Regions from separate parts of the Paenibacillus antri genome, predicted to be linked through region 2. Evidence: riboswitches for the same ligand, from Rfam matches in the RefSeq annotation. Region 2 holds a riboswitch; each other region holds the start of a gene.
What was found. Region 2 has a riboswitch for cyclic di-AMP ahead of FE782_RS21935 (C40 family peptidase). Riboswitches for the same ligand answer to the same signal wherever they lie in the genome.
Positions count from the first base shown of each region.

Region 1: linked by a shared signal. The riboswitch ahead of FE782_RS29655 (resuscitation-promoting factor) and the one ahead of FE782_RS21935 (C40 family peptidase) in region 2 are both predicted to bind cyclic di-AMP.
Region 3: linked by a shared signal. The riboswitch ahead of FE782_RS23640 (C40 family peptidase) and the one ahead of FE782_RS21935 (C40 family peptidase) in region 2 are both predicted to bind cyclic di-AMP.

Region 1 is NZ_VCIW01000032.1:8,144-14,675, forward strand. Features, by position in the region: gene rsmI (16S rRNA (cytidine(1402)-2'-O)-methyltransferase) at 1-356, shown strand, start outside; gene FE782_RS29640 (AbrB/MazE/SpoVT family DNA-binding domain-containing protein) at 471-725, opposite strand; gene FE782_RS29645 (HD domain-containing protein) at 990-2,273, shown strand; gene FE782_RS29650 (TatD family hydrolase) at 2,278-3,063, shown strand; cyclic di-AMP (ydaO/yuaA leader) riboswitch at 3,280-3,451, shown strand; gene FE782_RS29655 (resuscitation-promoting factor) at 3,634-4,785, shown strand; gene rnmV (ribonuclease M5) at 4,906-5,520, shown strand; gene rsmA (16S rRNA (adenine(1518)-N(6)/adenine(1519)-N(6))-dimethyltransferase RsmA) at 5,517-6,434, shown strand; gene yabG (sporulation peptidase YabG) at 6,519-6,532, shown strand, end outside.
Region 2 is NZ_VCIW01000017.1:22,434-28,965, forward strand. Features, by position in the region: gene FE782_RS21910 (murein hydrolase activator EnvC family protein) at 1-174, opposite strand, end outside; gene FE782_RS21915 (sulfite exporter TauE/SafE family protein) at 392-1,138, opposite strand; gene FE782_RS21920 (hypothetical protein) at 1,601-2,137, opposite strand; gene FE782_RS21925 (KamA family radical SAM protein) at 2,164-3,246, opposite strand; gene FE782_RS21930 (YdcF family protein) at 3,445-4,128, shown strand; cyclic di-AMP (ydaO/yuaA leader) riboswitch at 4,298-4,429, shown strand; gene FE782_RS21935 (C40 family peptidase) at 4,434-4,943, shown strand; gene FE782_RS21940 (sensor histidine kinase) at 5,034-6,155, opposite strand; gene FE782_RS21945 (hypothetical protein) at 6,442-6,532, shown strand, end outside.
Region 3 is NZ_VCIW01000019.1:31,418-37,949, reverse strand. Features, by position in the region: gene FE782_RS23650 (Crp/Fnr family transcriptional regulator) at 1-325, opposite strand, end outside; gene FE782_RS23645 (HD-GYP domain-containing protein) at 365-1,480, opposite strand; gene FE782_RS23640 (C40 family peptidase) at 1,782-2,429, opposite strand; cyclic di-AMP (ydaO/yuaA leader) riboswitch at 2,432-2,577, opposite strand; gene FE782_RS23635 (hypothetical protein) at 3,032-3,844, opposite strand; gene FE782_RS23630 (M1 family metallopeptidase) at 3,881-5,926, opposite strand; gene FE782_RS23625 (YwhD family protein) at 6,024-6,532, shown strand, end outside.

The DNA.
Region 1 (6,532 bases), on a different contig from region 2:
CGACCTTGAAGCTGATGCTGGAGGCTTGGGGCGACCGCCGTTGCGTGCTGGCGCGAGAGCTGACGAAGCGGTACGAAGAATTCGCGCGCGGCACGATCTCGAGCTGCCTGAAGCATGTGGAAGCGAACGGGCCGATGGGCGAATATTGCGTGCTGGTGGAAGGGGATTCGGGAATTGCCGGGGACGGCGAGGACGAGATAGCCTGGTGGGCCGAATTGACGCCCGCCGAACATGTCGAGGCGTACGAACGGAAGGAAGGGCTTCCGCACAAGGAGGCGCTGAAGAAAGCCGCGATCGATCGGAATGTGCCGAAGCGGGAACTCTATAACGCCATCCATCAGGGAAAGCCCGAATAAGGACAAAAAAGTGCCTATGATCCGTCAACGAAATCGTTGGAGATCATAGGCCAATAAGGAGATATAAAAAGGTTAGAATTAACAGGGTCATAAAGCTATTATATACTATTTTTCTTATTTTGTCACAGGGGTAGGCATTTCTTTTAAGCATTCGTTACAAACAATTTTTCCCTTGAAATAGGTGACGTTGTCGGCGTTGCCGCAGAAGATGCAAGCGGGCTCGTATTTCTTCAACATAATTCGCTCGCCGTCGACATAAATCTCCAAAGCGTCCTTCTCGCCGATGCCAAGCGTTCGGCGGAGTTCGATCGGGATCACGACGCGGCCGAGTTCGTCGACCTTGCGAACGATACCTGTAGACTTCATCATATGGATAACTCCTCCCAAAATGTAAAATAACAATAAATTTATGCTCGCCATAATTCGACATAATTTTTACTAGTTTCTATGATACCAAGCATTCCCATAATAGTCAACGTAGATTGACGCGTTTATAAATTCCTTATTTTTAAAGGCTTTTCCAATATTCAAGAGGCTACAAATTGGATAAGGATCCGACAGCGGCGTTCGACAACGAAATGAAATAAATGTCGAATCGTGTCGATAAATAGCGAAGAATGGTGGGATCGAACCATGTCGATATGGCCCGAAGAAAAGGTGTTTAAGGATCCGGTTCATAAGTATATTTATGTACAGGAACCCGTGATTTGGGATTTAATCAACACGCGCGAATTTCAACGGCTGCGCCGCATTCGACAACTAGGCACTTCGTACTTGACGTTCCATGGCGCGGAGCACAGCCGCTTCTCCCATTCGCTCGGCGTATACGAGATCGCCCGCAAGATCATCAGTCAATTCGAGCGCAACCGGTTCGAGGATTGGCCCGGCGAGGAGCGCTTGTTGTGCTTGTGCGCGGCGCTGCTGCACGACATCGGCCACGGCCCGTTCTCGCACTCGATCGAGACGGTGTTCGGCGAGCATCACGAGTCGTGGTCGTGCCGCATCATTCAGGGCGACACCGAGGTGAACCGAGTGCTGCGCGGCGTCGATCCGACGTTCCCGGACCGCGTCGCGGCCGTCATCTGCAAGACGTATCCGCGGGAGATCGTCGTGTCGCTCGTGTCCAGCCAGCTGGACGCCGACCGGATGGATTACTTGCTGCGGGACGCGTACTGCACGGGCGTCAATTACGGCATGTTCGACCTCGAACGGATCCTGCGGGTCATTCGACCGTATCGCGGTCAAATCGTCGTGAAAGAGAGCGGCATGCATGCGGTCGAGGACTATTTGACGTCCCGTTACCAGATGTATTGGCAGGTGTACTTCCATCCGGTGACGCGGAGCTCGGAGATCGTGCTGCGGAATATTTTCGCACGAGCGAAATCATTATACGAAAGCGGTCACGCGTTCCTCTTCATGCCCGAGTCGCTCCGCAGGTTGTTCGACGGGACGCTCGACACGGAGCATTATTTGCAGTTGGACGAAGCGCTGGCGCAAGCCGCCTTCGAGTTGTGGACGAACGACAAGGATCCGATTTTGTCGGATTTATGCCGAAGATTTCTACATAGAAAATTGTTCAAGTACGCCACGCCGTCGAAGCTCGACGACGCGCTGCTCGATCGGCTGCGGGAATCGATACGCAGGGAAGGGTACGATCCGGAGTATTATATGCAGGTCGATTTTCCGAAAGATTTGTCGTACGATGTTTATCGCTCGGGTCGAAACGCGCATCGCAAACCGATTTATTTGTTGAAACGTGACGGCGAGCTGCTCGAAATCAGCGAAGCGTCCGACATCGTTCGCTCGATCAGCGGCACGACGTCGGGGAAGCACCGAATTTACGTGCCCGAACGGATGTTGGAGCCGGGCAATCCATACGTCACGGCGGAAACCGAGGAATGGCTGAGAGGAGAATGAACCCATGATTACGGACACGCATACGCATTTAGACCACGCCTCTTTCGAAGGCGAGAGAGAGGCGATCGTTCGTCGCGCGAACGAAGCGGGAGTGACCCGCATTATCAATATCGGCTGCAACCGGGATTCGATCCCGACGACGCTTGCGCTCGCGGAAACGTTCGATTGCGTCGAAGCGGTCGTGGGGTGGCATCCCCAAGACGCGATCGATATGACGGCCGAAGATTTGGACTACGTCGAGCATCTGGCGCGTACGCATCCGAAGGTCGTCGCGCTGGGCGAGATGGGGCTCGATTATTATTGGGATACGTCGCCGAAGGACGTTCAGCACCGCGTCTTCCGCGAGCAAATCCGGTTGGCACGGAAGCTTGGACTGCCCATCGTCATCCATAATCGGGACGCGCATGCCGATGTCGTTGCCATATTGCGGGAGGAAAAGGCATACGATGTAGGGGGCGTCATGCACTGTTTTTCAGGCAGCTGGGAAACGGCGCAGATGTGTTTGGACATGAACTTCTACCTCTCGTTCGGCGGACCGATTACGTTCAAGAACGCGAAACAGCCGAAAGAGGTGCTGGCGAAGGTGCCGATGGATCGTCTTTTGGTCGAGACCGACGCGCCGTATTTGACCCCTCATCCGTATCGAGGGAAGCGAAATGAGACGGGGTTCGCCCGGCTCGTCGCGGAGGCGGCGGCGGAGATCAAAGGGCTTTCATTGGAGGATTTCGCGGCGATCACGAGCGCGAATGCGGCATCGTTATTTCGCCCGATTGGAGAAAGGGGGAGATAAAGCGCGAAATTGGCGCAAATTGGTGAAACGCGAAACGGTTATTTCGGATAACCGGCCAGAAATTCCGAATTTCCGTCGATTTTCGCCGATTACGGGGGATTGACCCCTCTTTACAACGATGGCTTGCTCCCTTTATGATACTTATCAGACACCGAATGAAATAAAGATTACAACATATTTCCAGTATCGCTGAGTTTCCCGATGAGCGACTGCAGAAGCCGCCCATCGCTTGGGGAAACGGGGGAACCGCATCGGACGTATCCGTAAGGTACGTCTAGGGGTGAATTTTCGGATACGCCGTCATTGTACGTACGGCGAACGCCGAGATAGGGCCACTCTCCGGTCCGAATCCGACAGCTAACCTCGTAAGCGTTACGAGAGAGGTAACCGTCCGTGCTGAACATGCACACTTTTCGCTTCCACGAAAAGCCGCGAACGAGCCTCTTCGTCCCGGCTTTTTTTCATGGATTCGAACGGTTGCCTCACACTACGAATATAGTCGCGTCGATCCTTTGCACCTGAGACAACAACTCACGTACAAGGCGGGACTATGTAAGGAGGACTGTAGCAATGGGGGATATTCCTGTACAAGGAACCCATGAGGAAAGTCTGTCCGACATGTCTTACGCATGGCGCTGGGCCCGTGCTCATAAGAAGGTTTTATTGTCGGTCGCCGTAAGCGCGCTTGCGGCGGTAGGTCTATTCTCCGCGTTGATGTACGGTACGCAGTTCAAACGCGTATCCATCGTCGCGGACGGAAACACGATCGAGGTCGTTACGACGACGGAGACCGTAGCAGACGTGTTAGAAGAACAAGGGGTAGTCTTAGGAGAGCACGACGAATCGTCGCTGCCGTTGACGTCGAGGCTGAAGCACGGCGCTGCGGTAGAGATCGATCGGGCGTTCCCGGTCAGCGTTACGGCGGACGGCAAGTCCGTCGAAGTGTATACGACGGGAGCGAACGTGCGGGACGTCTTGAACGAAGCGGGCGTTACGCTCGGCGAGCTGGACCGGATCGAACCGGCGCTCGACGAACGGCTGACGGCTTCCGCCGACGTGAAGATCGTACGGGTTCAACGCGTCGTCGAGGAAACGGAACACACGTTGCCGTTCGAGACGGTCAAACAAGAGGACAAGTCGCTGCTCAAGGGTAAAGAGAAGGTCGTACAACAAGGCCAAGAGGGCGTGCTTGTTAAGCAAATCGAGAAGGTGTTCGAGGACGGCGTCCTCGTTTCGGAACAAGTATTGGCTCGAACGGTGGAGCAGGAGAGCCTCGCGAAGATCGTCGCCATCGGCACGAAGGTGGAGCCGAAGCCCGTGACGAACGCGGTAGCCGTCTTGTCGGCGGAAACCCAAGAAGTGACGCTCGACGGGATGACCTTCGGCGTGAAGGGCGTGCTAAAGAACGTAACGCTAACGGCGTATTCGGCCGGCCTCGCTTCGACGGGCAAGCAGAAGGGCGACAAGGGTTACGGTATTACCGCCTCGGGCACGACGGTGTCGGAAGGCCGTACGATCGCGGTGGACACCAACGTCATTCCGATGGGATGGTGGGTGTATATCGACGGCGTCGGATTCCGGCGCGCGGAGGATAAGGGCAGCGCGATCAAAGGCAAGAAGATCGACGTGTACTTCGACAGCGAAGCCCATGCGCACAAGTTCGGCACCAAGAAAGGATATACGGTGTACGTGATCGGACCGAAGAAGCCGGTCGCGAACTAAGTTCCTTATTTTTTCAATCATGTTCTTTCATTCGGGAGTTATGGGGTCGCTTTTGGCGGCCCTTTTTTCTTTGTCCGAAGAAGGGTACAATACCAATACATCGTATAAGGAGCGCGGAGCATGATCAAGGAAGTCATCGTGGTCGAGGGGAAGCATGATACGACGGCCGTGAAGCGGGCGGTCGACGCCGACACGATCGAGACCGGGGGCTCGGCCGTAAACAAGGACGTCCTCGCCCGCATCGCGTTGGCGCAGAAGAAGCGGGGCGTCATCATCCTGACGGATCCCGACTACGCGGGCGAGCGTATTCGTTCGATCGTCTCGGGACGGGTACCCGGCTGCAAGCATGCGTTCTTGTCCCAAGACGAGGCGACGCTGGGCGACGATATCGGCATCGAGAACGCGAAGCCGGAGTCGATCCGCCACGCGCTGGAGGCGGTGCGCACGGAGGCGGAGGCGCCGGGGACGGACGTCGCCTGGGCCGACCTGTTCGTCGTCGGGCTCGCCGGGACGGAAGGGTCCGCGCATCGGCGACTGCTCGTCGGGCGGAAGCTGCGCATCGGCTACGCGAACGCGAAGACGTTCTTGAAGCGCTGCGCCATGTTCGGCATTCGCCGGACGGAAATCGCGGCCGCGCTCGCCGCATGCGGCTGGCCGGTCGACGAATGGAACGAAAGCACGGTAGCGTACGCGGGAACGTATGACGGAGAAGCGGGAAGGGGAGACGCCGAATGACCCAATGGACGGAACCGGCGCGGCAGGACAAGGCGGAAGGCATCGGTTCGCCGCGCAAGACGAAGGAGCTGCTGCAGAAATACGGCTTCTCGTTCAAGAAGAGTTTGGGACAAAATTTCCTCATCGACGGGAACATCTTGCGCAATATCGCCGACGCCGCCGAGCTCGGACCGACGAAGGGCGCGCTCGAGATCGGTCCCGGCGCCGGGGCGCTGACGGAGAAGCTCGCCGAGCGGAGCGGGCGCGTCGTCGCGGTCGAGATCGATCAGCGGCTATTGCCGATGCTGGAGGACGCGTTGTCCGATTACCCGAACGTCACCGTCGTGCACGGCGACGTGCTGAAGGTGGATCTGCAGGCGCTGTTTCGCGAGCAATTCGACGGGCTCGACGGCGTATCGGTCGTGGCGAACCTGCCGTATTACATCACGACGCCGATCGTCATGAAGCTGCTGGAAGAGCGCCTGCCGGTGGAATCGATCGTCGTCATGATCCAGAAGGAGGTCGCCGACCGGTTCGCCGCGGCGCCGGGCTCGAAGGATTACGGCAGCTTATCGGTAGCGGTTCAATACTACGCCGTACCCGAGGTCGTGGCCAAGGTGCCGCATACGGTATTCATTCCGCAGCCGAACGTCGATTCGGCCGTCGTGAAGCTGAAGATGCGGGCGAAGCCGCCCGTCGACGTAGCGGACGAGGCGTTGTTTTTCGACGTCGTGCAGGCGTCCTTCGTGCAGCGGCGGAAGACGCTGCTCAACAACTTGCAGCAGCGGTTCTTCGCGAGCGAGGGAGGCAAGGAGGAGTGCCGCGCGTTCCTCGAGGCGTGCGGCATCGCGCCCGAGCGCCGGGGAGAGACGCTCAGCCTATCCGAGTTCGCGACGATCGCGAACGCGATGCGCGAACGATCGAAGCGAGCGTAAGACGTAAACGTACGGAAGCGCGACAGGTTCGCGCTCACCATTCGCCTATGCCCGCCATACGATATACGTATGGAGGGATGGAACATGAAAATTGGCGA
Region 2 (6,532 bases):
CTCTTCGATTCGGTTCGTCGCAGCTTCGGCTTGTCTTTTCACAGCTTCTTTTCTATGTATTAACTTTTGAAGTACGATACTTTCGGACGATATAGCGCTTGCTCCACTTATAACGGGTAAGTTGTATTCGAATAAGATTCCAAGGAAAGCAAAGATAAGCAGTATCTTCTTCAAGCGAAAAAGCCTCCTTCACTGTCACAAGAACCCATAGTCAACTGGTGTGGCCAGTGTATTGGATAAATGTGTGGTTTCAGTGTAGGAGGTTCGAGGTTCACAGGATCGACAAACATCCTATTAAGTGACGCTGCCCTTCCGGCCCGAATAATAAAGTTTTAATACTATGCCGCTCTATGCGGATTATACCCTGTCGCGAAGACACCGCATCCACCTATTAAAAAGGCGTTATCCAATATGTCGCGGTATCAGCGATTCCCAATACAAACATCAGAAACCCTGCAAAACGTTGAACAAGCAGCCCCATTTTTTTTGTTCTATGAATCACGATTTGATCTAATCCGAACCCCACCATTAAGCCTACGAATAATAAAAATGGCATCGCGGTTCCGACTGCGAAGATGGTAGGAAAAACGAATCCATACGGCGCACTTATGCTTAAGGGCATCAAAGAACCGTAAAACAAGACAAACATCGTGGGACAGAAGCCTAAAGAAAACGCAGCTCCAAGCAAAAACGCACCGCCCTTGCCGCCTAACCGCCTCGACTTTCCTTGCAACCATTGAGATAGCCGTGTACCCAAGCTTACCTGCAGACTTATCAGTCCAAGCATAAACAACCCAATGATAATCAAAAGCGGACCCAGGAGTTTCCTGCTCCAGGAAAACAGCGGGATAAAATCAGTGGAGAGCTCCCGACCAAATAAAAAGAATATGATTCCAAGTACGCTGAATACTGCCACTTTGCCGAGCAAATACAGCAAGATTTCTACCCAACGTAGTCGGGCTTGTACCTGACGGTTCCCAAAAAACATGGCCGCTGCCGCATTTGCAGAAATTTGACACGGAGCTACTGAACCAACAAATCCCAGAAATAACGCCGAAAGCACGGCGATATCAGTTTGCGCGACGCTGAATAAAGGGCCGCTGATTATATTGCTTATCTTGCTAAAAAATTCATACATCACTATTCGCTTCATCTCCATGCGGATATGGTGTTCACATTCGGTTATCAAATCTGTCCCCATGTTCATTCGAAAATTGCTGAAGCAGAAAAGCGTACCAAAGCATATCATAGATCAACAATTTACTTTGAAGGAGTAAATGAAATTTGATGGAGTCCTTCATCACCCCAGAAATAGAACGTTTTATAGAACTACTAAACCTCATCGAAATTAAGAATGTAGATGTAATTCGAGACGATCTTTGGAGCATTCATTTTACCTTGGACAACCATGATTACGAAATGGAACATTTGCTTATAGATCTTAAGGGCAATGCCCGCCCAGGGAATATTTCTCATAAAAATTCCTGTACTGAGGCGGTATGTCCCTTTTGCGATGAGCCAAATTCCGTGTACTGTAAGTTCCTTAACAATAATAACTATTCAATTGTCTTATTGATTGCGCTTATGTCTAATCTTGATCTCATCCATCATGCATGGCTTCAGCATGCAGACTAAGTCGAGACAACAGCAGCGCTAGTAATGTAAAGAGTCGCGGTTTTACTTGTTCCAATAACTCTCTTTCATTTGGCCCCTGCGTAAAGTGCGGAGAAACAGTTGTCGGACATGGTACCCCCAACTTTAGGGCTTGTCCGATCGAAAGGCGCTTATCTGCGGCAATAGTATAACTATTCCAATCAGGAATCGATAAATGGCAGTGTTTTCGTATCTCATTCTGATGCTTCACAACGACTCTCATCGTATCGTCATCCATTGGGATCAAAACATTACATTCTTCCGAGATTATCGTATGCATGATCCAGGACAGAAACGCATGCTCCTCTTTGGTTGGATCGGGATAAACTTTGGAACTAGCCGCGAATTTTGATAACCCGCTTGTATGCAGTTTGATCTTCTCGCCAACTATCATTTTTGCGCCTTGAGATCCCAACGAGCGTACCACCGCCAACGTCTTGCTTAACATTCCATTTGTACAGAGCACGGTTAATGGCTGCAGCAACTTACCCTCTTCTCCGTTCAAGGTAATCATGAACCGTGACCAAGTAGATCATCATACCAGGCAGCCGTTTCAGGACAAGGAAGAGCTATCATTTTTCCGTATTCCCCGGATTTCGATTGATGGTATTTTAAATATATTTGCCCATCGGTTATGCCCAAAATTTCTATCTTTCCTGTTGAATGGCTCATTACAAGACGAACGCGCTTCCCTAAACCGGAAGTTTTGGATTTCGCAGACTCGACTATATCGTAAATTATCTTCAAGGGCAGAACGAAGTCTGCATTTCCAATGACAGGTCGGTTGACAAAAAAGTAATAAGGCGCAACACCTGCATAAGTTAATTTATCCAAAAGCTCCGCCAATACTTCAGGATCATCATTTATACCTTTTAAAATAGGCGTCTGATTCACCATTACGGCACCGGTTTGGTGAATCGCATAAAATCCCTTCATTGCTTGCTCTGTAATCTCTCTTGGATGATTAATGTGCATGACAACGTATATTTTCTTCCCTTGGTTCATGGTTTCATTAAACGCCGCTTGTAATTCTGAATCCTCTGTAAACCGCATCGGGTTAAAGACCGGCATTTTTGTCCCGATGCGAATAATTTGCACATGAGATAAACCGCTTAATTGTTGTAATATGAATCGTAAACGGGATGTAGAAAGGGTTAAAGGGTCGCCTCCGGTCAATAATACATTAGAGATCGATGGATGGTTTTGAATATATTGAATAGCCGGTTCAATGTCCGTAATCGTTTCATCTTGGCCTGTTTGAAACAACCGCTTGCGAAAGCAATATCTGCAATAGGCTCCGCATACGTTCGACACTAACAATAAAGCTGTTGTCTGATATTTATGTTGGCAACCAGGTACTACATAGTTATCCTCTTCGTCTGAAGCATCCCATCTCCCATATTCCTTTAGCTCATGGAGACTTGGAATGATAAGCCTCCGAATGGGATCATCTGGATCTACCCAATCAATCAAATTCAAATAATAATCATTTGCACGGAACACATAGGAATTTGTAACCTCCTTTAATTGTTCCTTTTCCTCTATGGACAAACCCTTAATTTGATCTATGCTACGGAAATATTTAACGTTCACGAAAAAGCACCCCCATAAGCATCCGAATAGTACATCATGCTTTGGTCAAACTATACACTGTAGTATAATGTTTTAAAAGCTCTAGCTCAATCAATCAGTTTATTACAAGATGACTCAAGGAAAGGTGCTCACAATATAATGTTCTTACTTCAGTTTCTTTTATCCTTCGTAGTTCCCCCGGGAGTTTTCTTACTGCCTTTGCTGATTTGGTGGATTCTTATGCTTCGGAAGCGTACTCGCGTTCACTTACTTATTCTGTTTTTCCTTGTGAGTTTCTATGCAAGCACAATCTCACTCGTTTCGGATACGATATTAGGTCGACTTGAACAACTCTATGAGCCGCCTCAAAACATCCAGGGCGAAGCAATTATCGTATTAGCAGGAGGAGCAACCCTCGATACATTAGGGGCCGGCGGTCCCGGTGATCCATCCGGCGAAACGGCCAATCGTCTACTTGCCGCCGCTGCTCTGTATAAAAAACTGGATATTCCAATCATTATTTCCGTCGGCAAAGTATATCCGGATACTGGTTTTGAGGCCATGGTAAGCAAAAATTGGTTGGTTGCAATGGGAATTCCGGAAAATAAGGTCTGGGTGGAAAATAAAAGCCGTAACACAGAAGATAATATTAAGTATGTGAAGAGTATCCTTGATGAAAACAAAATAACCGAACCAATATTAGTTACATCAGCATTGCACATGGCCCGTTCCGTTCAACATTTCGAGGAAGAAGGTATAGAGATCATCCCATACCCTACCGGTTATATGGTAAGCAAATCCTTGAAATTGTATCCCGAGAGATTTCTGCCTTCATACGAAGCCGTAAACAAACTGGGCCATGCATTGAAAGAATATCTTGGGTTGCTATTATTGCGTATCTAATCGATGAAACACTGCAATGAAGCCAAGTGATCTAAACTACGGTGTGTAGTATAATAGAAAAGTTATTATTTTGTCAAATAGAAACTATAAAAGTGGGGCCTATGATAGACTATTAATGTCGCTTTTGTGAATTGGGAGGAAACCGTAGAACGCTGTCGAATTATGTATCCTTGAGATTGTGCCGAACTTCATAACGAAGACGGGGGATCCGTATTGGGTGAATTGATCTCGATTGTCGAAGATCATAGGGAACCTTCAACCGAACCCTTAGCTAACCTCGTAGGCAACTGAAGGAGGATACATAAATGAAGAAGGTGAGTTTGTTGTTGTCGGGTGCATTGCTGGCCATGGCATTTCAGGCCAACGTTGCCCTAGCTGACGACACGAAGTTAGAGAGTGCAGTTAATGAAGTTGTTGGTACGCCTTACCTATGGGGAGGCACGACAACCGAAGGATTCGACTGCTCCGGATTTCTTTCGTATATTTTCAAACAATTTAGCACCCAACTCCCTAGAACCTCCAAATTGCAAGCCGAAGCTGGAGACAAAGTAGCGAAAGCAGATTTAAGACCCGGCGATCTTGTGTTTTTTAATACGGATGGAAAAGGGATTTCCCACGCAGGTGTCTACATTGGTGACGGTCGCTTCGCTCACTCTTCCAGCAGCTACGGCGTACGCATTAGCGGCTTGGACGAAGAGTACTATAAGACTCGATACGTAACAGCAAGGCGTATTGTTTATGGTCAAAATTATTTGTCGATGGAAGAAAAGCTATCCCATGAGTCCGAGACGACGGTATTGACAGAGTCCAATTAATCTTTCGAACGTAAATAGACCGCCGAGACGGCGGTCTATTTACATAGATTAATTTGCAGAATAGATTGTCCCTTCCCTTCTTGACACACCTCACATTGTAAATGGGAATTCCATTGTAAATTTAGTCTTTTCTCTGTTGCTATCGCAATAAATTCTCCCACCATTCTTTTCTATGATCTGTTTACAGATAGCTAGACCGAGACCCGTACCTTCTTTTTTATTCGTCACAAACGGTGAAAACATCTGATCTCTGATTTCTGCAGAAACTTCTGGGCCATTGTTTTCGATACACAAAAAGTAGTGGTTTTCTTTATTGTAACCCGTAATCTTGATTTCTCGTTCTTTATCGATCTCTAACAGCGCATCAATACTGTTATTAATAATATTAGATAATACCTGCTGGAGCCCCACTTTCTGTACGTTTAATTTACTGTCTGAAATCTCGATTGTAAACCTTATGTTTTCATTTACTAGTCTGGGGCTTATTAATGCATAAACGGATTCAACACCTTCAATGATTCTGATCATTTGCAAAGGTTCTTCGACGAGTTGTTTCTTAGTAAAGCTTAAGAATCCTGTAATTTGCATCTGAATTTTTTCAAGTTCTTCTTCAACAATGGATAAATAATCTTTGGACTTCCGGTGTAATTCCCTTGATTTGGCTGTTTTCGCCAGATTCACGAACCCTAAAGCAACAGTCAAAGGATTTCGAATTTCATGTGCCATGCTTGCGGCCATTTTTCCTATAATGCTCATTTTCTCTTCATGGAGTCTGCTGATCGTTTTATCTTTGTCCTCCAAGGTTGTATTAATATAATTGTAGTAATATTCAAACATAGCTATTTCAAACTTATCAATGCGTGCCATGATTTCTCTGAACTGATTCCAGCAGAAACCCAAATTACTATATCCTTGAGAAACCAGTATAAGAGATTCTCTCCATACATGATTACTATGAAGAATATGACTGATTGGTATATTCCCCTTTATGAAAAACAAACAAATTTCTGGTATTAATCGAAAGAAATAATGTTGCTTATACGGGATATGTATATCATATACGTAGCCGCAATAGATACTTGTCTGTTCGATAAGCTGCTTCAATGATTGCTCTGAGTTATAAAAATCAGGGAATTGTGGTAAAAAGTTATCCATCCAACATTGAATAATTGTTTCTTGATGTTCTTTTAGATATGTGATTAAGTCTGACAAGGAACGCCCCCCTAGGTCAACAAAACTCAACTATAACATTCGACAGGTATCGGGCATTTCCTTGTCGTCACTACATACCGTATAGTGGTATTATTATCCAATTATCTTTGTGAAGTAACCGTGAGAATTGCTCCTCTGCGAGCACTTCTCATAAATCGTAAATCACTTTCTTATTCGCGAATTGTATTTCATGGGCGATTGCCCGATTCCTTCCTCCACTTAGGTGAATAACATGAGACTGTGTAATGAGCAAACCAATCAAATCCTATTTAAGGAAGGCGATAAAATGCACGATCAAATGTTGAGAAATTATGTACTCGGTACCGTTGAACCAGTCGTTCGGTATGGTTTATATGAAATGAAATACACGTCAGTCG
Region 3 (6,532 bases), on a different contig from region 2:
GCTTCATCGTATAAATCGAACAAGACTCTAACGTTTCCGCGGTGGCGGAGCGGTTGAGAGCCGGTTGAATGACCGCCATTTCGCCGAAGAAGTCTCCGGGACCGAACAGCGCCAGAATGATTTCCTTCTCGTCGTCGAAGCGATAAATCTTGACGACGCCGGACTTCACGACGAACAGCTCGTCGCCCGGGTCGCCCTCCATGAAGAGCAGCTTCCCGCGATTCCACTTGTTCTCTTGGAACAAGGGAGAGATCGTCCGCAGCTCTTCCTCCGTCAAATCCTGAAACAAAGGGACGTTGCGCAATAGCCCGATAAGGGCGCTCATGACGAACCCTGGCCTTTCTGCAGCGAGGTTTAGGACCTGTTATCCGGCGTAGGATCGGATGTCGCCCACGGATCGAATCATGATGTTGAGATGCTTCGCGAGCTGGAGTTCGTAGGGGATTTTCAATTCTTCTCCGTTAGGGTTCGTCAATACGCGGATCGTCGGCCGCTGCAAGCACGACGAGTCGAGGCGGGAGACGACCCCCTTCTCGCCGGTGTTCAACGTGACCGTCGTACCTGGAGGGAAGATCGCTACCTTGTTTCTAAATTGCTCTACCTTACCACGATCATACGCGCTTTCGACGTTCGCGTAAAGATAATCCATCGCTTCGTGCGGCAGCATGGCGTTCCGGTAGCTGCGGTGACTGACGAGCGCATCGTAGGCGTCGATCATGCCGATGAGCTTGGCATACGGGTGAATGGCATTGCCCCGCAGCCCGAAGGGGTAGCCGAGGCCGTCCACCCGCTCGTGATGCTGCAGCGCGCATTGCGCGGCGACGAGCGAGACGCTGCCATCGTCCTTGAGCAGCCTGTAGCCAAGCTCCGCATGGCGGCGGAGCGTCCGCAGGTCCTCGTCGCTCAGTCTCGTACGCTTCGACAGCAGCTCCTGCGGGACGAGCAGCTTGCCGATATCGTGGAACAGCGCGGCCGCGCATACGGTGCGCAGCTCGTCCGCGGCGGCGCCTTCGGCCATGGCGAGCTTCGTCGCGAAGACGGAGACGTTCAAGGCGTTATTGACGAAATGGTGCTCGAGCTTGTCGCCCGTCGCGGCCGTCGCCCGAATGTGGACGATCGGCATGTTACGGTTCGCGACGATGTCGTCTACGATATGCTTGACGCTGTCCGAGACGAGCCGAGAGAACGTCACGACGCGTCCGCCGCCGGCGGGACCGCCCGCCCGGACGTAGTCCATGCATTGTTGGAGAGAACCGTGCACCAGACGCCGCGTCTCTTCCCGGATCGTCTCTTCGACGATGATGTCGTCCGTCCGCGGATCGTCGATATATAGTTGATGAATGCCCATATTTCGCAGACGCAGAATAACGGGTTGGGTCAGCTCGTACCCGTACCCGAGCAGTACTTGCCCATGCTCCGTCAGAACGGCTTTGCCGAGCTTCATGCCCGGAGCGCAGGATTCGATCGTTACTAATCTCATGTCTTTCTCACACCTCGGTAAACCGCTTGAATCGGTCGGCATCCGCCGCCTATGTATTATGTCACAGGAGGCCGAGGGATTCTGTGAGTTGGGTAACAAAACACAACAAATCCGTCACATTCCTGCATGAAAATGGGAAATAGGAACCGGCTTCATCCAGGATTAACGACTCTATCGCGCGCGACGGAGGTTCGGCGGGGCGGAATTGGAGTCGCCTTCAAGCGGGCAATAGATGTCTTTGGTCTTGGGTAACGGAAAAGAAAAATCCCCGATGCGCATGGAGCGCGTCGGGGATTCGGTGTTACATGAGCTGTCGCAACGCTTCGACGACGTCCTCGACCGCGACGTTCTCGCCGGCATGCTCCGCCGCGAGTTCCGCCGCTTCCGTCGAAAGCGCGACATCTTCCGTCACGGCGGCCGCTTCGGGAGCCGGGGCTGGTGCCGGAGCTGGAGGCGCTTCCGCGACGACCGGCGCCGCCGGAGCGGCTTCCGTCGCGAGGGCGACATATTGCGTCTCGTCGAGGACGCGACGCGCAGTGACGTAGCGCTTGGAATAATAGCTGTCGTTCATCTTGCCGATCGACACGCCGCGGGAGCTGGAGGAATGGGCGAAGTTGCCGTCTCCCATATAGATGCCGACGTGCGAGATGCCCTTGCCGTCCGTGTTGAAGAATACCAAGTCGCCCGGACGAAGCTCGTCCTTGCCGACTTTCGCGCCGACGGTCGCTTGATCCGCGGACCGACGAGGCAGATCGATGCCGAGCTTCTCGAAGACGTAGCCGGTAAACCCGGAGCAGTCGAAGCCCTTCGTCGTCGTACCTCCGTACTTGTAGTCGACGCCGACCAATCGATCGACGGCCGTCTCGAGTTCCGTAGCCGCGGCCGCGCTGCCGGCGAACGCGCCGAACCCGATGGACAATGCCAACACCAGAGATGCTGCCTTCTTCAATTGTATACCCCTTCCGATGCCGACGAGGTTAGCTTAAGGGTTCGGTTGAAGGTTCCCTATGATCCCTAGTTGCGAGATCAATTCACCCAAGACTGGTTCCCCCGTAGCCCGGGTCGAATGCGACGCGGACATTAGGCAATAATCGATTTTTTTCGACCTCCGTTATATTCGACAGTTTTCGTCGGAATCCTCCTATTCTAGTAAAATATTCAGGCGATAAAATGATAGTGACCAACGGTCGAAAAAAGAGGCGGTCGATCCTGCTAGGTTAGGAGAGGCGGGAACATGAACGCGATGCGTCTGGGGCACGAACGAGCGGTACGACGGATCGTCGAACGGATGAAGGCATGGGTCGGGGACGGGGGGCTGACGCTGCAAACTGGCATGAGGCGCTAGAAACAGCCAAAGTTCGAAGGAGGAGTCGAATTGTCGGAACCGACGCATTTCGAGATCGAAACGAGACATCCGGAGCGAACGATGTCTCTTTACGCGGCATTGTTCGGGTAGACGTGCGAGGAAGCGATGGAAGGCTGCAAGCTCGATAACGACGAGGGGGACATCGAGCGCGCATGGCGCCAGATGTCCCCCTTTATATATGAAGCTTACCGATGCGCCGACCAGAGGTGATACTGGGCGTTGATGCCCCATAGCTTCAGCAAGGCGCGCACGATCGGGTACGACTGGTGGACGACGACCGCGAGGAAGCCGGCCCACCAGAGCGACAGCGCGCTCGCGGCCAAGCTGACGGCGAGGCCGACCGCGAACGTCGCGAGCGCGAGGGCCGCGATCGGCAACCCCCGGCGGGCGAACAGCCCGAGTCCGGCCCAGCCGCCGCGACCCTCCACGATGCCGAAGCCGATATACATGAAGGCGAGATCCAGAATGCCTTGGTAGACGAGCCAGCCGATCGCATACGGCGCGGCCGCGGCCGCGACGGACGGCCAATCGTACGCGGTCGACGCCGCCGCAAGCGCGCGCGGAATCGCCCAGACGAGCGGCGCGAACGTCAACAGCGTCTGCAATCCGTACAACAGCAGGAACGGCTTCGCGTACGTCTTCGCCCCGCGGACGAACGCTTTCCGATGGCCGTCTCCGCCGTTCGCCAGCGCGTTGTAAATCCCGGCGTTCAGCAGCGGGGTGATCAGCATGCGGACGAGCAGCAGGACGAGAATCGTCCACGCGTAAGGGGCGATCAAGCCTGTCTTCGTCAGCTGGAATTCGGCCTCCAGCCAGAACAGGCGATCCGCGGATTGCGCCAATTCGCCGCCGGGGTAGCGATGAAGCAGCGGAACGACGATCGACTTCACATATTTATAGAGCGCGAAGCCCCATCCATACTGATAGAAGAAAATGAGGAACAATAGAAACCAACTGCGACGGGCGGCGGCCCATCCCGATTTCGCGTACGACCACATGAAGCGCGCCTCCTCTCCGTAATTTCGGCTCGTTCGTTACCAGACCACCGTGCCGAACAGCGCTTCGAGCAGCTTCGCGACGCCCATCGTCCAGCGGGTCTCCAGCTTATCGTCCACGTCGGTCTTCATGAAATTGTTAATGCGCTTATGCTCGAGAACGACGCCGTGCTCCGGGTCGACGACGACGTGCTTCAGCTTCGCGGCGTGCGGCGGCAGCGCGAAGACGACGCTGTCTTCCTTCCCCGGCCATTCCTCTCGAATCGTCTGACCGTCCTCGTAGAGGAACCGGACGGATACCGGACCGTCCTTGCCGCCGCGGCTCGATACGGTGACGCGGTAGGCGTACGTCCCGGCGTCCGATTTCGCGCGTTCGATGCGCTCCACCGCGTAATCGGCCATCTGGTCGCCGTACACGAACTGATCGAAGAACGGAGCCCAGCTTCGTTTCGTTACGTCTTCCGCCGTCTTCTGGAAGTCGCCCGTCGACGGGTGCCGGAACTTCCACCGGTCGAAGTAGGCGCGAAGCACGCGTTTCATCTTCGCTTCGCCGATCTCCTTTTCCATCGCCAGCAGCACGAGCTTCCCCCGAATGTACACGTTGTCCGCGTAATGATCGTGGCTGTCGAAGTTCCAGGCGAAGCGGGTGAGCGAGGCCGGGTTCGTCATGTAGCTCGCTTCCAGCGTCGTGCTCGGCGTCAAGCCGTATTCGGCTTCCATGAGCTTATCCTCGGCGTACGAGGTGAAGCCTTCGTCCAACCACGCCTCTTCGAATTCGTTGCTGGCGACCATGCCGTACCAATACTGATGGCCGATCTCGTGCACGACGACGCGTTCGAGCTCGTACCCGACGTCCGCCGAATCGGCCGCCCAGGCGGTGACGAGCGTGGGGTACTCCATGCCGCCCGCGCCGCCCGCGCCTTCCGGGGGCACGACGATCGAAAGCGTGCTGTACGGATAAGGGCCGTACCATTCGCTGAAGTGCTGCAGCGACTTCTTGGCCGCGTAGAGATACCGCTCCTTCAGCTCCAGATGCGTCGGATCGAGATACAGCTTGATCTTGACGCCGGGCACGTTCGGCGCCGAATACGGCTCCTCCGCGTAGACGAAGTGGGGCGACGCCGACCAGGCGAAGTCGTGCACGTCGTCCGCATAGAAGTGGTACGTCTTCGTGCCCGACTTCTTATCGACGACGGCGGGCTTCGGCGGAAAGCCGGTGGCCGCGACGACGTAATCGGTCGGAACCTTGATCTTCACGTTATAGATGCCGAAGTCCGCGTAATACTCGGAGTTGCCGTGATATTGGTGAGCGTTCCACCCCTCGGCCGTGCGGCCGCGCGTCCCGGCGGGCTCGTAAACCGCGATCTTCGGAAACCATTGCCCGGCCATCACGAAGTCGTCCTTGTACCCCATGCGGGCGAAAACTTCGGGCAGCCGCACGGTGAACGACATCTTCAGCGTCACCGTTCCGTTCGGGGGAACCGCCTTCGGCAGGCGGAGCTTCGCCAGCGTCTTGTCCGCCTTGTTGCCGTCGTCGGGCTGCTCGAACGCGAGACGATGGGTCAGATCGAGCCCCTCGGTCGTCTCGATCGAGGAGATCGTCATGCCGCCATAGCTGTTGGCCGTCCGCTTATCCTCGCGCAGCTTGCCCCCCGACTCCCGCATGAAGGTCGTCTTGTCGGATTCGAACGCGTTCGGGTATAAGTGGAAGTACAGCTCTTGCACCTTCTCCTTGCCAGGGTTGCGCCAGGTCACGGTCTGCGTGCCGTGGAGCGCATGGTTGTCCGCGTCCAGCGCGACGCCGATGTGATATTCCACGACGCGGTTGCTCATCGGCTTCGGAGCGGGAGGCTTTTCGGGGACCGGGGGCGCCACGTTCGGAGCCGGGTTCGGATTCGGGCCCGCATTCGTTTTCGGCGCCGGCGCCTTCTCCGGGCCGGCGACGCCGAACGTCGCGACCGCTTCGCCGAAGGAACTGTCGCCGTCGGCGGGGGCGCCGAGCTCTCCCCAAAGCGCGACCCATACCGCGAAGGCGACGCCGGCGATCGCGACCGGCCGCCAGCGGCCTAACTTCATCTTTTTCATGATTTTCACCCCGTTGACAAGCGTCTAGTGGATGTATATGTTTGTCCCCCGGGGATTATTTCGGGTACAATAGAAGAAATTCTAACGAGGAACGAAGGTGGGGGCGCACGTGGAAGTCGGCGGGAAGAAGATCAATGCGCTGAACGTCGTCAGCAATAAGGAGCATAAGGGGTTCGGCGCGGGCTCCATCGATTTGAACAACGTATCGGCCGTCATTATCGATAAGGACGGGGAAGAAGCTTACATCGATCTGGGCGCCCTGCATGCGAAGAGCAAGGTGGAGAAGGGCATCAAGTTTTCCGCGAACAAGGAAGACGTGCCGAACGGCCGCCGCTGTTGGATCGTGTGGATCGCGGTCGACAAGCGCGAAGAAGGCATGTATTACGCGGGAGCGACGGCTTGCGAGATGCTGGTCGATACCGAAGCGCGGCGCGGGTGGAAGATTCTCGCGGATCACGTGAACAAGATGGATTACGCGATGAAGCGGCGCATCGTCTTGGACGGGTTATCCGACGGGGAGAAGGCGGCGTTGAAGCGATGCCTGATCGAGTACAACGAAGGCATGTGGGACGCTTCGACCGATGAGTTGAAGGAGAAGCTGGGGTA